DNA from 3 places in the Novosphingobium sp. FG137 genome. Region 1 is predicted to be linked to each of the others. Evidence: predicted binding sites of a transcription regulator. Region 1 holds the regulator's gene; each other region holds the start of a gene.

Region 1 (4,654 bases):
GATTTTGCCCGCGCCGCGTGGTTTCAGGGCTTGGCCGCCACCGGCAGCGTCATCGGATCGGTTACCATCGTCGCGCCCGCGCAGGAGGGCTGGTCGCTGCGGCGTTGGCAGCAGCGGCTGGCCGACCATGTCCGCACGCAGCTCGCGGGTTCGCCGGGCACGATCGCGGCGGCCTTCGCCAGCGGTGACCGCGGCGCGATTGCGCAGGATGATGAGGAGGCGATGCGCGATGCGGGCCTCACGCACTTGCTTTCGATCAGCGGCCTGCACGTGAGCGCGGTGATCGCCGGCGCCTATTTCCTCACGATCCGGCTGCTCGCGCTGTTCCCGTTCATTGCCCTGCGCGTGCGTCTGCCGCTGCTGGCGGCAGGTGTCGGCGCGGGGGTCGGCTTGTTCTACACGCTGTTGACCGGCGCCGAAGTGCCGACGGTGCGGTCGGTCGCAGGTTCGCTGCTGGTGCTGACTGCGCTGGCGCTGGGGCGCGATCCGCTGTCGCTGCGGCTGCTCGCGACCGCGGCGCTGATTGTCATGCTGCTCTGGCCTGAAGCTGTGCTGGGGCCGAGCTTCCAGATGAGCTTCGCCTCGGTGATCGCGATCGTGGCGTTCAGCACGTCTGCCCCTGCCAAGGCGTTTCTCTCGCACAGCCATGAGGGGCGGGTCGCGCGGCTGGGACGGAATCTGGCGATGCTGCTGATGACGGGGCTGGTGATCGAGCTGTCGCTGATGCCGATCAGCCTGTTCCACTTCCACCGCGCCGGCCTCTACGGCGCGGCGGCCAACGTGATCGCGATCCCGCTCACGACAGTGCTCACGATGCCGCTCATCGCACTGGCATTGGCGCTCGACCTTGTCGGGCTGGGCGCGCCGGCGTGGTGGGCGGTGGGCAAGTCGCTCGAACTGCTGCTGTGGCTCGCGCATCTGGTGGCGGGCCAGCCGGGTGCGGTGACGATGATGCCGGGGATGAGCGGCGCAACATTCGCGCTGTTCGTCGGCGGGTTGCTGTGGATCGCGTTGTGGAGCGGGCGAGTGCGTCTCTGGGGCTTCGTGCCGATCGCGCTGGGGGTGCTGGCGCTGATGTTGACGCGCACGCCGGATGTGCTGGTTTCAGGTGATGGGCACCATGTGGGGATCACTGGTGAGGGGCCGGACCTGCTTGTGCTGCGCGCGGTGCGTGAGGAGAGCTATACCCGCACGGCGCTGCTGGAAAACGCGGGAATGACGGGCGACGCGGTGGCGCTGGAGGACTGGAAGGGCGCGCGGTGCAACCCGGATTTCTGTGCTGTCTCGCTGGTGCGGGGTGGACGGCGGTTTGATCTGCTGATGGCGCGGGGCAAGGACCTGGTGGCGATCCCGGTGCTCGCGGCGGCCTGCGCGCGGGCCGATATCGTGGTGGCGGATCGCCGCCTGCCAAGCGCCTGCAAGCCGCGGCTGCTGAAGGCTGATCGGGCGCTGCTGGGCCAGACGGGCGGGCTGGCCATCGATCTCGTATCGGGCCGGGTGCGCACGGTCGCTGAAACCCAAGGCGATCACGGCTGGTTCCACCGTCTTCCCCCTTGGCAGCCAAGGGGGAAGGGGAAAGGTCCGGCCCCGGTTGCTACCGGAGGGCCGGACCCTGCGTCCACTCAGTGATAGCGGCGGAGGAGCCCCGCAAGCTTGCCCTGAACCTGCACTTCGTGTGGCTGGTAGAACTGCGGATCATAGGCCGCATTGGCGGGATCGAGGCGGACCATGCCGCGTTCGCGCCGCAGGTACTTGAGCGTTGCCTCTTCCCCCCGCACCAGCGCGACGACAATCTCGCCATCGCGCGCGGTATCGGTGCGGCGCACGAGCGCATAGTCGCCATCAAGGATACCGGCTTCGACCATGGAGTCGCCCGAAACTTCGAGCGCATAGTGCTCACCCGAGCCGAGCAGTGCGGCAGGAACGGGGAGCATCGACGTGCCTTCCATCGCCTCGATCGGGACGCCTGCGGCGATGCGGCCGTGCAGCGGGATCTCGATCACATCGTTGGCGGGTTCGCGCGCGGGGGCAGGGCTGCGCAGCGGGGCGAGCGCGGCGGTCGTGCTCGCCGTGGCGCGCTGCGCGGGCTTGGCGCCGCCCGCATCGCTTTCGCGGATCACTTCGAGGGCGCGGGCGCGGTTGGGCAGGCGGCGGATGAAGCCGCGTTCTTCCAACGCCGAGATAAGCCGGTGTACGCCCGACTTCGACTTGAGATCGAGCGCTTCCTTCATTTCCTCGAACGAGGGGGAGATGCCGGTTGCCTCAAGGCGGGTCTGAATAAAGGTCAGCAGTTCATGCTGCTTGCGCGTGAGCATCCGTGCGCACTCCCATCTAGTGAACGAATGCGGAACGAATAAGCAACGAAAAAGAGGTCGTCAAGCAATTCCGTGCATTTACAGCAGGTATACAGGAACAAACTGACCTGCAGGTGTTTCGGGTTCGTTCGCCGGGCGCACAACGAGGGCGTTGGCGCGGGCAAGCGATGACAGCGCGCCGGAATCCTGCAGTCCGTCGAGCGAGACTTCGCCCGCGTCCCACACGGCGCGCAGGAATTCCATGCGGCTGCCGCCTGCGGGCATGGCTTCCTTGAGCGCGGCGGGGATGGGGCGCGGCATTGCATCGGCAGCCCCCAGCGCGGCGCGGATGACAGGGAGGAGGAAGAGGAAACCGGTGACGAAGGCCGCGGCGGGGTTGCCCGGCAGGCCGAGGATGACCTGCGTCCCGCGCGTCGCGATCAGCAGCGGTTTGCCGGGCTTGATCGCGACGCGCCAGAAGGCAAGCTCTGCGCCGAGTTCGGCAAGCGCGGGGCGGACGAGATCGTGATCGCCGACCGAAGCGCCGCCGCTGGTTACGATGACGTCCGCATCGCGCGCGGCGTCGAACGCGGCTTTCAGCGCCTCGAGCCGGTCTGGTACCGGGCCGATCCGGGTGATCCGCACAGCGGGCTGGGTGGCAAGCGCGGCGAGCATGGCGCTGTTGCTGGCCGGAAGCTGGTGGTCGGCAAGCTCGGCGCCGGGTGCGGCAAGTTCGTCGCCGCCATCGATCACCGCGAGATGGAGTTGGCGGCGCACGGGCAAGTGGGCGTGGCCTGCGGTGAGCGCCAATGCGATCTGCGCGGCGCCGATCTTCGTGCCGGGGGCCATCAGCACATCACCGGTGCGGAAATCCATGCCGACGGGGCGGATATGGCGGGAAGGCGGCTCGGGCGGCGTGCCGGTGAGGGTGAGCGTATCGCCCTCGCGCGATGCATCTTCCTGGATGAGCACCATGTCCGCGCCGGCGGGGACAAGCGCGCCGGTGCTGATGAGCGCGGCCTCGCTCGGGCCGACAGTGCCCGCGAAGGGCCGGCCAGCGGCACTTTCGCCGATCACGCGCCAGGGACCGGGGAGATCGGCGGCGCGCAGGGCGTAGCCGTCCATCGCGGAAACATCGGCAGCGGGCTGCGTGCGCAGCGCTGCGAGCGGCTCGGCAAGATGGAAGCCGAGGCAATCGGCGGTGGCGCGGTGCTCGATAGGGAGCGCGGGGGCGAGGGCCATCAGGCGGCGCTGCGCTTCCTCAAGCGCAAGGGGCGGGTTGGGGCGAGCCGGTGCCTGCGGTTGGCTCACGGCGCGCGCCAATCGCCGGATTTGCCGCCGCGCTTTTCGATCAGGCGCACACCGTCGATCACCATGCCCTTGTCGATGGCTTTCGCCATGTCGTAGACGGTGAGGAGCGCGACCGAGACGGCGGTGAGGGCTTCCATCTCGACCCCGGTGCGGCCGGTGAGCGAGGCGGTGGCGCGGGCCTCGACGCCGTCCTCCACGAAAGCAAATTCGACGCTGACGGCATCGAGCGCCAGCGGGTGGCACAGCGGGATCAGCTCGGCCGTGCGCTTGGCCGCCATGATCCCGGCGATGCGGGCGACGGCGAGGACATCGCCCTTGGGCGTGGTGCCATCACGCAGCGCGGCGAGCGTGGCTGCATTCATGCGGATTCGGCCCTTGGCGACGGCGACGCGCTGCGTCTCGGCCTTGCCGCCGACATCGACCATGCGGGCGCGGCCTTGCGAATCGAGGTGGGTAAGCTCGCTCATGCCCTGAAATCCAACAAAGTTGACACAGTTGACACAGTCCTGAGCGAGAACGCGAGGGCGGGGTCTTCGGGGCGGAAAAGTGGCTCAAGCACCAAGGAAATGCGCGGTTTCATGGCTGCGTGATGCCACAAGGCTTGGCTGTAGGACAGATGGCAATGCTGATAGCGCGCCGTCAGCCCAGAGCCAGCGCGACAGCGGCTTCGGCGTGCAGGCGGGTCGTATCGAAGAGCGGCACCGCGCTGTCTTCCGGGCCGACGGGGAGCATGATTTCGGTGCAGCCGAGGATCACCGCAGTGGCCCCGCGTGCCACGAGGCGAGCGATCACGGCGCGATAGGCTTCGCGGGAGGCCTCCTCGATCCGGCCCGCGACGAGTTCCTCGTAGATCACGCGGTGGACGAGGGCGCGGTCTTCAGCCTCCGGCACCAATACTTCGAGGCCGTGCCGCTCTTCGAGCCGGGCGCGGTAGAAGGCTTGCTCCATGGTGAAGGCGGTGCCGAGGAGGGCGACCCTGGTGTGGCCGCCGGCCTTTAGCGCCTCTGCCGTGGGATCGGCGATATGGAGCAGCGGGAGGGCGCATGCCG
Region 2 (4,654 bases), on a different contig from region 1:
CAGCACTGGCAGTTGGTCAGCCGCAACGGCATTGTGGCTGACATGAGCGGAAACAATATCGGCGGCCAGCATCAGCAGCGTTTCATCGGCCATGGAAATAATGTCCTCATCCATTCGGTGACGACACCTGCATAGCGCAATATTTTTCAGTCACGAGGGGGTAATCAGGCAATACCCCCAACAAAACCTTTCGTTCCCCCGCGCTGCGGCATGGCAAGGCGCATCGCGCCTTTGCAGCCACGCTGCTTGCAGCGGGCGCGGGCCTGGACTTCCGACAGCCATAGGTGTCCAAAATCGCCAAGCGTGAGCAAATGCGCCGGCGTCACGAAGCGCACCTTGCCGCAGGTGCGGCAGGTGAGTTCGAGCCGCGTTTCGGCATCGAGATCGCGCAACTGGATGGCGTCGAGCCAGCTCACCAATTGTCCTCCGCCTCTGGAATGCGCGTGTAGCTGATCTTCGATCCGACATTGCCACCGGCGGGCGGCGCCCAGGGGCCGACGCTCACCACCGTCTGGCCGAAGCGGGAATTGAGGCCGTCCATGGTCCGGCTCAACGCCTCGCAGCGCTGCCTCTCCTTGTCGTCATTGGCGAACAGATCGGGCTGCCGCGCCGTGTCGAGCGTCAGTTCCCCCAACGTCACGCTGACGCGCATGATCTTGGTCGCCGGCGGGATTACGGCCGTCACCCGCTCCCACAGTTCGCCGAGCGCGGCGAGAATAGCCATGTCGTCCTGAACCTCGCCCAGTGGAGCGACATTGCCCCAGCCACGCTCGAAGCCCTTGAGCCAGAGATAGAGCGCCGAGGCATAGAAATTGGACCGCCGCATCCGCCTTGCGGCCTTGACCAGCAGCAGGCGGGCGATGGTACGCGCGTCATCCAGACTACGATGATCGGGCGGCAGTACGCGGGCATGGCCGAACATGTTCCGTTCGGTTTCCGGCGCCTCCACCGCATAGCCATGGAGCGCGTACCAAAGCCGCTCGCCCGTCACATTGCGCCAAAGCGCCCGCATCTGCTTGGGTTGCAGCGCGAGCAGGCCCGGCACGTCGCCGACGCGGGCTGCGGCAAGCCGCTTCACCATCGAGCGGCCAATGCCGGGAATATCGTCCAGCTTCAGCCTTGCGAGTTGAGCGGGCACGTCTTCGGGATACCAGATCGTCAGACCATCGGGCTTTTTGGTGTCGCTGGCGATTTTGGCCAGATGCCGGTTGGCGGCAAAGCCAATCGAGCAGGTCAATGTCGCGCCGATGTTGTAGCGGATGGTGTTCTTGATCCGCTGGGCAAGGTCGGTGGGCTCGCCCCGCTGGGTCTCGTCCAGCCAGCACGAGACTTCGTCGATCGACTTCACTTGGTCGACCGGGATCACCGACCCGATCTCCGCAATCAGGGCATTGTGCGCCCTGCGATAGAGATCCGGTTTTTGCGGCACCAGAACGATGTCGCGGCAGATCCGGCGTGCTTCATCGACCATCATGATGTTCTTCACGCCGCGCGCCTTCGCCTCGCGCGAGCACGCGATGATGCAGGTGCGCCCGCCGCCGGCATAGGGGATCACGCCAACTGGCCGCCCCCGCAGGCGAGGGTCGCGCAATTGTTCGACGGAAGCAAAGAATCCATCAAAATCAAGGTAAAGGTGTTCAATCGTCGTTGGTTTTCGCATGGGCTCCAGCCCGAATCGGGTGAGCCATAAATGAGAACATAATAGGAACTTGTAGGCAATAGGGGCATGGCCCGGTCGGCACAGACCATCGGGCAAAAATGGTCGGCCCGAAGGCCGCTCTTTGGAAAATCTGGGGCAAGCTGCCTGCTTATCCTCGGCCCGCCTGCCGGGGCCAAAAACCATATTCAGGCCTGTGGCGGTTGACAGACAACCTGCCGGGGGAGAGGCAAGGTCGCATGTGTAATCTTTATCGCCTGAACAAACCTGCTGCCGACATTGCCCACCTGTTTGGTGTCGAGGCCACCCAAGGCGCCAATTACAGCGAAGAAGTCTATCCCGGTTATCCTGGTCTGGTGATGGCCGGGCGCCGCCTGAAAGTTATGAACTGGGGCTTCCCGCTGATTATGACTGGCCGCAATGGCCAGAAACTCAAGCCCAAGCCCGTCACCAATGCCCGTGACGACAAGCTGAGCACCGCCTTCTGGCGGGCCAGCTTTGAAAGCCGCCGCTGCCTTATCCCCGTCTCGGCCTGGGCCGAGCCGGAAGGTGAGACCGGCCATATGACCCGGACTTGGTATTCGCTCCCCGGAGGCGAGCCTTTTGCGGTGGCAGGCCTGTGGCGCGCCACCGAGGAATGGGGCGATGCCTACACGATGGTCATGGTCGAAAGCTCGCCCCAGATGCGCGAGGTCCACGATCGGATGCCGGTGATCTTGCGGCAGGATCACTGGAAGACATGGATTGAAGGCTCTCCGCGTGAAGCCTTCGGGCTTTGCCGGACATGGGACGACGAACTGGCTGTTGAGCAGACCACGACCCGGTGGGCGGGGCGCGGTCTGATGGGAATGTTGCCATTCGAATGACGCTATTCGCCGTCAGGCACAGAATGATGTCTGGGCGACAGCTAAAAAGTTGAGGTGGAAGGTGGCGTGGCGAGCAATTCCGCTCGCCCGAAAGTTGCCCCCTCGATGCTCACGGATAGCGAACGCTTCGCCTTCACACCCCGGCGCATTCATGGCTTTGCCAGTACCGGCAACGCCTATGACGCCACCCAGACCGACGATCGAATCGCCAGCGGAGACACGCTGCTTATTCTGCCGGAAGGCGTCGTCGGCGTGGCCCATTGCTGGCCCTTTGCTGTCACGCAGGTGACGGGCAAACTCCATGGCGTCCAGCCCAAAGCGCATGAGACGCTGGCGGATTTCGCCGCCGCATTCAACATCAGCACCGACGACATCGCGGCCGCCATCGCGCTGGCCCAAGCGCTCGGCTTCGCCATCGATCCCGCACTGGCCGCGCTCGCCACGTCCGCCGCCTGAACCCCACCACCGGAGAACCATCATGCTGACCACCGCCACGCCGGCGGGCGCTGACGCGCGCCTGGAACAGATCGCCCGGCTCAATGACCGCACCCGCCTCGGCCTCGATCGGACGGCCCGCGTTGTTATCACCCGCAATTGCCTCGAAAGACTGGCCGAGGCCGAGGGCGCGCCCGAAGAGCCTATCGTCCTGCAAGCCCGCCTGATGGCGGCCTTTCGCCATTGCACCTTCTCCGAGGACAGCCCCGAGCGCGATTTCGCCGCCATCGAGTTCCTCGGCCGCAAGGTTTGGATGAAGATCGACTATTATGACGCAGCGATGGAATTCGGCTCGGAGGATCCGGCCGATGCCTCGGTCACCACGCGGGTGATGACCATCCTGCTGCCCGAGGATTACTGATGTGCGGGCAGCTTGTCGTCGACCGCGCCCACGAAAGGTTCGGTGCCGAGGTCACCATCGCCGACCTCGCGCGCCATTCCTTTCCCGACTTCAACTGCAACTTCGTCCACATTTACGAGGTCTGGGAAAGGCTTGAGGAGGACTGGCGCTTCGAGCTCGACCGCGACGCTAGCACGCTGGAATATGCCACCGGCGTATCCGCCCGTTTCACGGACGGATCGACCCTGCACATCAGCGCCTGGGCCGATTGCTGCGACGGCTCTGGCTGCCGCCATTGCCGTGGCTGATCTCACCATCATCAGGACCGCTTACCATGCGCTATCAACCCACGGCTGAGACGCTCGCCATTGTGGAGCGCCTCGGCGGGCGCTGGAATGGCCGCTATGCGCTGGTGCCATGCCCAGCCCATGAGGATCGCACGCCCAGCCTGTCGATACGACAGGGGCGGCAATCGATCCTCGTCCATTGCTTTGCTGGCTGCGATGGGAGCGAGGTTATGCGGGCGATCCGCGAGGTGCTCGGCCATTCGGTGCTTGGCCAGCGGGCTTTGCCCGTCCCGGCCAATGATAGGCCTGCGCCTTTCCAGCGCCTTTGGGATGAGGCTTCGCCCGTCGCCGGCACGCTGGCGCAGCGCTATCTCCGCGACATTCGTGGCATCACCTTTCTGCCGCCCGATGTGCGCTTCCATCCTGCCTGCCCGATGGGGCGCGGCCCTGTGCCGCGTCGCCTTCCAGCTTTGCTGGTTGGCGTCTTCAAGGCCCGGCGCCTGATCGCGATCCAGCGCCTGTTCCTCGATCCTGTCACGGGCAGGCGAACCCATCGCATGATGCTCGGCAATTCGCGCGGCGGCACCTGGCCTGCCGCCTTCGCAGGCGGGGCCATGCGGATTGCCGAGGGCTTTGAATCGGCCTGCGCCTACCGGCAGATCACTGGCCGGGAAGCGGGCACCTGCTTTGGCGTGCGAAACTTCGGCGGCTTCGCCGTTGGCGATGGCGTCGATCAGGTCATCTTGCTGCCCGACAATGACCGCGAAGGGATGCAGGCGGCGCAATTGGCCGTCATGGCCCGGCGGACTACCGCCATGCCCTTCGCCATTGAGCGCTGTCCGGCAGGCTTCAACGACTGGGCGGAGATAACACGTCCACCTGTTCACATGTCCACCGCCTCATAAGTCCACTTGTGGACAGGTGGACATGTGCAGGGGCGGCAAAGCCGAGAGGGAGGCTGGCCGGGTGAACCCGAAAGGAGGCCCAAAACCCATGTTCACCGTTCCCG
Region 3 (4,654 bases), on a different contig from region 1:
GGCCGCGGGTGAGGTTGCGCGCGGGGTTGGCGCGGGCGACTTCGGCGAAGGGGTCCGAGTGTTCGGACCACTGTGCGCGCCACAGGGATGCTCCGCCGCTCATCGTGGTTTCTTCCTCGATATGATCGGCGGGCAGTTCGCCGACGAAGCGGCTGGGGATCGAGCTGGTCCACTGGCCATAGATGCGGCGGTTGGCGGCGTGGAGAATGGTGCAGCGTTTGCGCGCGCGGGTGATCGCGACATAGGCGAGGCGGCGTTCCTCCTCGAGGCTGGCGAGGCCGCCTTCATCGAGCGCGCGCTGCGAGGGGAACACGCCTTCTTCCCAGCCGGGTAGGAACACGTTGTCGAATTCGAGGCCCTTGGCGGCGTGGATGGTCATCACGGTGACCTTCTCGGTATCCGCCGCGGCGTCGTTGTCCATGACAAGGCTGACGTGTTCGAGGAAATCGCCGAGCGTCTCGTATTCCTCCATCGCGCGGGCGAGTTCGGTGAGGTTTTCGAGGCGACCTGAGGCTTCGGTGCTTTTTTCGGCCTGCAAGGCGGCGGTGTAGCCAGATTCATCGAGCACGGTGCGCATCAGTTCGGCGGGGGTGAGCGTCGCGATCCCGTCGCGCCAGCCGATGAAGCTGCGCATCAGGCTGGACAGCGTGGCGCGGGCGCGGGCGGGGAGTTCGTCGGTATCGCACAGTTCGATTGCGGCGGCGGCCAGCGGAATGCCGCGCGCGCGGGCGTGGCGATGAAGCTTCTCCAGCGTCTTGTCACCCAGCCCGCGCTTGGGGGCGTTGTAGATGCGCTCGAAGGCGAGGTCGTCTTGCGGGGAGGCGATGACGCGCAAGTAGGCGAGCGCGTCGCGCACTTCGGCGCGTTCGTAGAAGCGGAAGCCGCCGACGATCTTGTAGGACAGGCCGATCTGGATGAAGCGGTCCTCGAACTCGCGCGTCTGGAACGAGGCGCGCACGAGGATGGCGATGCGGTCCAGCGGCGCGCCTTCGCGCTCGAGGCGCTCGATGTCCTCGCCGACGCGGCGGGCTTCCTCGGGGCCGTCCCACACGCCGATGACGCGGACCTTGTCGCCGCCGTTCACCTCGGTCCACAGCGTCTTGCCGAGGCGCTGGCTGTTTTCCGCGATGACCCCGCCGGCGGCGGCGAGGATGTGCGGGGTAGAGCGGTAGTTCTGCTCCAGCCGGATCACCTTGGCGCCGGGAAAATCCTTTTCGAAGCGCAGGATATTGGCGACTTCTGCGCCGCGCCATGAGTAGATCGACTGGTCGTCATCGCCCACTACGCAGATGTTCTTGCGCCCTTGCGCGAGGAGGCGGAGCCAGAGGTACTGGACGGCGTTGGTGTCCTGATATTCGTCCACCATCACGTATTTGAAGCGGCTCTGCCAAGATTCCAGCACTTCGCGGTGCTGCTTGAAGATGGTGAGCATGTGGAGCGTGAGATCGCCGAAATCGCAGGCATTGAGCGCGCGCAGGCGGTCTTGATAGAGCGCGTAGAACTTCGCGCCCTTGCCGTTTGCATAGGCCTCGTTGTCGAGCGCATCCAAGTCCTTGGGGCCGAGGCCACGGTTTTTCCAGCGGTCGATCAGGCCCGCGAGCTGGCGCGGGGGCCAGCGCTTGTCGTCGATCCCTTCGGCCTGGATGAGCTGCTTCAGCAGGCGCAGCTGGTCGTCCGTGTCGATGATCGTGAAGGTGCTTTGCAGGCCGACCAGTTCGGCATGGCGGCGCAGCATCTTGGCGGCGACCGAGTGGAACGTGCCGAGCCAGGGCATACCTTCTACCGAAGGGCCGATCAGCTGGCCGACACGCTCACGCATTTCGCGCGCGGCCTTGTTGGTGAAAGTGACGCAGAGAATCTCGGGCGGCCAGGCGAGGCGCGAGCGCAGCAGGTGCGCAAGGCGCGCGGTGAGCGCGGCGGTCTTGCCGGTGCCCGCGCCCGCGAGCATGAGCACGGGGCCTTCGGTCGTCAGCACGGCCTCGCGCTGCGGGGGATTGAGGCCTTCAAGCCAGGCGGAATCAGGTGCGGTTACAAGCGTCACACCGGAACAAGTAGGGAACTTCGCCGGTGCGTGCAAGTCTGCGGGGAGGAGGCTGGTTGCGCCAACCGAAGCGAGCGGGCATGGCACCCATGAAGCCGGGGTAGGGGATATATGAACACTGCAAATCCGTTCGTGGTCCACGCGCGTGTGCTCATGGCCAGCCTCGTCGGCACGGCGGTCGAGTTCTACGATTTCTACATCTTCGGCACCGCCGCCGCGCTGGTAATCGGGCCGCTGTTCTTCCCCGCCGAGAGCCAGGCCGCGCAAACGCTGCTGGCGCTGATGACCTTCGGGATCGCGTTCTTTGCGCGTCCGGTGGGCGCGGTGGCGTTCGGCCATTTCGGGGACCGGATCGGGCGCAAATCAACGCTGGTCGTCTCGCTGCTATTGATGGGTGTCTCGACCTTTCTGGTCGCCTTCCTGCCCGGTTATGCGGTGGCAGGATGGCTTGCACCTGCGATGCTGTGCTTGCTGCGCTTTGGCCAGGGGTTCGGCCTTGGCGGTGAATGGGGCGGGGCGTCGCTGCTCGCGGTCGAGAATGCGCCAAAGGGTATGGAAGCCCGGTTTGGCATTGCCGCGCCGCTGGGGGCACCGCTGGGGTTCCTGTTTGCCAATGGGTTGTTCCTGCTGCTGGGGCTCTTCCTGTCCGAGTCGGACTTCCTCAGCTGGGGGTGGCGCGTGCCGTTTCTGGCGAGTTCGCTGTTGGTGATCCTGGGGCTGTGGATCCGGCTGCGTATCGGCGAGACGCCCGCGTTCAAGGCCTCGCTGGAAGCCGCGCCGCCGCCGCGCGTGCCGCTGGGCAAGCTGCTGGCAGACCATCCCGGCGCGGTGCTGGCGGGCACGATGGGCGTGATCGCGTGCTTTTCGCTGTTCTATCTTGCGACGACCTTCGCGCTTTCATTCGCGACGACCAAGCTGGGTTACCCGCGCGAGACGGTGCTGGCGATCCAGCTGGGCGCGGACGTGGTGTTTGCGATCGGCATCGTGGTTTCGGGCTGGTGGTCCGATGCCGCCTCGCCGCGGCTGGTGATGGCGGTGGGGGCGGCGCTGACCGGGCTGGTAGGGCTTGTCTTTGGCAGCGGGCTTGCGGCGGGATCGCTGCCGGTGCTGTTCCTGACGCTCTCGGCCACGCTGTTCGTGATGGGGCTGTGCTATGGCCCGATCGGGGCTTGGCTGCCTTCGCTCTATCCGGTGGATGTGCGCTATACGGGCATTTCGCTGGCGTTCAATCTGGGCGGGATCGTCGGCGGAGCGCTGGCGCCGCTGGGAGCCGCGTGGCTTGCGGTGCATGGCGGTGTGGTGTGGACAGGGCTGGTGCTGACGGCGGCTGGGGTGGTGACGCTGGTGGGGGTGCTGGCGGCGCCGCGGGGGGTTTAGGAAGATTACCCCTCCGACCCGCCTGCGGCGGGCCACCTCCCCATTTGTGCTTTGCAAAAATGGGGAGGACCGTATTGCCCTCCCCATTTTCACGAAGTGCAAATGGGGAGGTGCCTGAGCGAAGCGAAGGCGGAGGGGTTATTCCGCCACCCGCATCAGTGTCAGCCTTGCCTTGCCGACCTTTCGCTCCGCATCGATTTCAAGGCTGCGCACGCCGGCGGGTTCATCGGCATGGGTTTCAAGGCTGACCCAGGTGCCGGGACCGATCCAGCCGAGCCGCAGCAAGCGGTCGATGGCAACTGCGCCCGCGCCCGAGCCGTAGGGCGGATCGAGCATCACCACATCGAGCGGGGCTGGCACGGGGCCGAGCGCGAGGACCGAGGCGGCGCGCACGTCGCACTGGGCCTGCGCATGAAGCGCGGCGATATTGGCGCGAAGGGCGCGGATCGCGGCGGCGTCCTGCTCCACGAACACGGCCTTGGCCGCGCCGCGTGAAAGCGCTTCGAGGCCGAGCGCGCCCGAGCCTGCGAAGAGGTCCGCAACCGTGAGCTCCTCGAAGCTGCCTAGGCGGCTGGTGAGCATCGAGAACAGCGTTTCGCGCGTACGGTCTGCGGTCGGCCGCGTGGTGTCGCCCGCCGGGGCCGAGAGCTTGCGACCGCGCCAGGTGCCGGCAATGATCCGCAGCATCAGCGCTTGGCTCCGGGCCGCCCGCCGGGCTTTCTGGGCGAACTGCGCAGCGTCCTGCTCGGCGCGCGTTGATCGGGCCCGGGTGACGGCGCCTCGGCGGGAGTCTTGGCATAAGGCCGGTTGGGATAGGTTTTCGCGGGCTGCTTGGGTGCGGAAGGCTTGGCGACAAACTGACCAGCATCGGCGGAAGGCCGCACACGTTCGGCGCGCGCGCGCGAAGGCCGTTCGGGCTCGCGCAGCGGGCGCGCCGGCCTTGCGGGCTTGGCGGCTTCTTCAACCGGCTTCGGCGCGCGCGGCGCATAGGCCTTTCCGGCGTGGACGGCCTGCTGCACGCGGGTGGCGTGATCGCCGGCGAGGCCCTTGCGGAAGCGCTCGACCACGACCTGCGGCACTTCCTCAGCGCCCCCGCGCGGCAATTCGCCGAGATCGAAGGGGCCATAGCGCAGGCGCAGCAGGCGCGAGACTTCGAGGCCGAGATGTTCGAGCACGCGGCGGACTTCGCGGTTCTTGCCTTCGGTGAGGGTCAGCTCGATCCACTTGTTGCGGCCG

What was found. Region 1 encodes LexA, which represses DNA repair genes until DNA is damaged. Its sites were predicted from a motif close to GTTCCNCNCTTGTTCT; they were not measured.
Region 2: ACODS2_RS16825 (Y-family DNA polymerase) is a predicted target of LexA. The motif match lies at 1,694-1,709, and genes of this name have one in related genera.
Region 3: ACODS2_RS14435 (ATP-dependent helicase) is a predicted target of LexA. The motif match lies at 2,045-2,060, and genes of this name have one in related genera.

What each region holds. Positions count from the first base shown of each region.
Region 1 covers NZ_JBMDKN010000005.1:434,366-439,019, reverse strand. Annotated here, with positions in the region: gene ACODS2_RS16645 (ComEC/Rec2 family competence protein) at 1-1,629, shown strand, start outside; gene lexA (transcriptional repressor LexA) at 1,623-2,315, opposite strand; gene ACODS2_RS16635 (molybdopterin molybdotransferase MoeA) at 2,394-3,605, opposite strand; gene moaC (cyclic pyranopterin monophosphate synthase MoaC) at 3,602-4,072, opposite strand; gene ACODS2_RS16625 (aspartate/glutamate racemase family protein) at 4,245-4,654, opposite strand, start outside.
Region 2 covers NZ_JBMDKN010000006.1:11,891-16,544, forward strand. Annotated here, with positions in the region: gene ACODS2_RS16815 (Ros/MucR family transcriptional regulator) at 1-93, opposite strand, end outside; gene ACODS2_RS16820 (hypothetical protein) at 165-416, opposite strand; gene ACODS2_RS16825 (Y-family DNA polymerase) at 413-1,660, opposite strand; gene ACODS2_RS16830 (SOS response-associated peptidase) at 1,897-2,523, shown strand; gene ACODS2_RS16835 (hypothetical protein) at 2,629-2,979, shown strand; gene ACODS2_RS16840 (DUF3768 domain-containing protein) at 3,002-3,379, shown strand; gene ACODS2_RS16845 (hypothetical protein) at 3,379-3,666, shown strand; gene ACODS2_RS16850 (DUF7146 domain-containing protein) at 3,693-4,550, shown strand; gene ACODS2_RS16855 (hypothetical protein) at 4,639-4,654, shown strand, end outside.
Region 3 covers NZ_JBMDKN010000004.1:511,702-516,355, forward strand. Annotated here, with positions in the region: gene ACODS2_RS14435 (ATP-dependent helicase) at 1-2,041, opposite strand, end outside; gene ACODS2_RS14440 (MFS transporter) at 2,153-3,418, shown strand; gene rsmD (16S rRNA (guanine(966)-N(2))-methyltransferase RsmD) at 3,557-4,105, opposite strand; partial or broken gene ACODS2_RS14450 (pseudouridine synthase) at 4,459-4,654, opposite strand, start outside.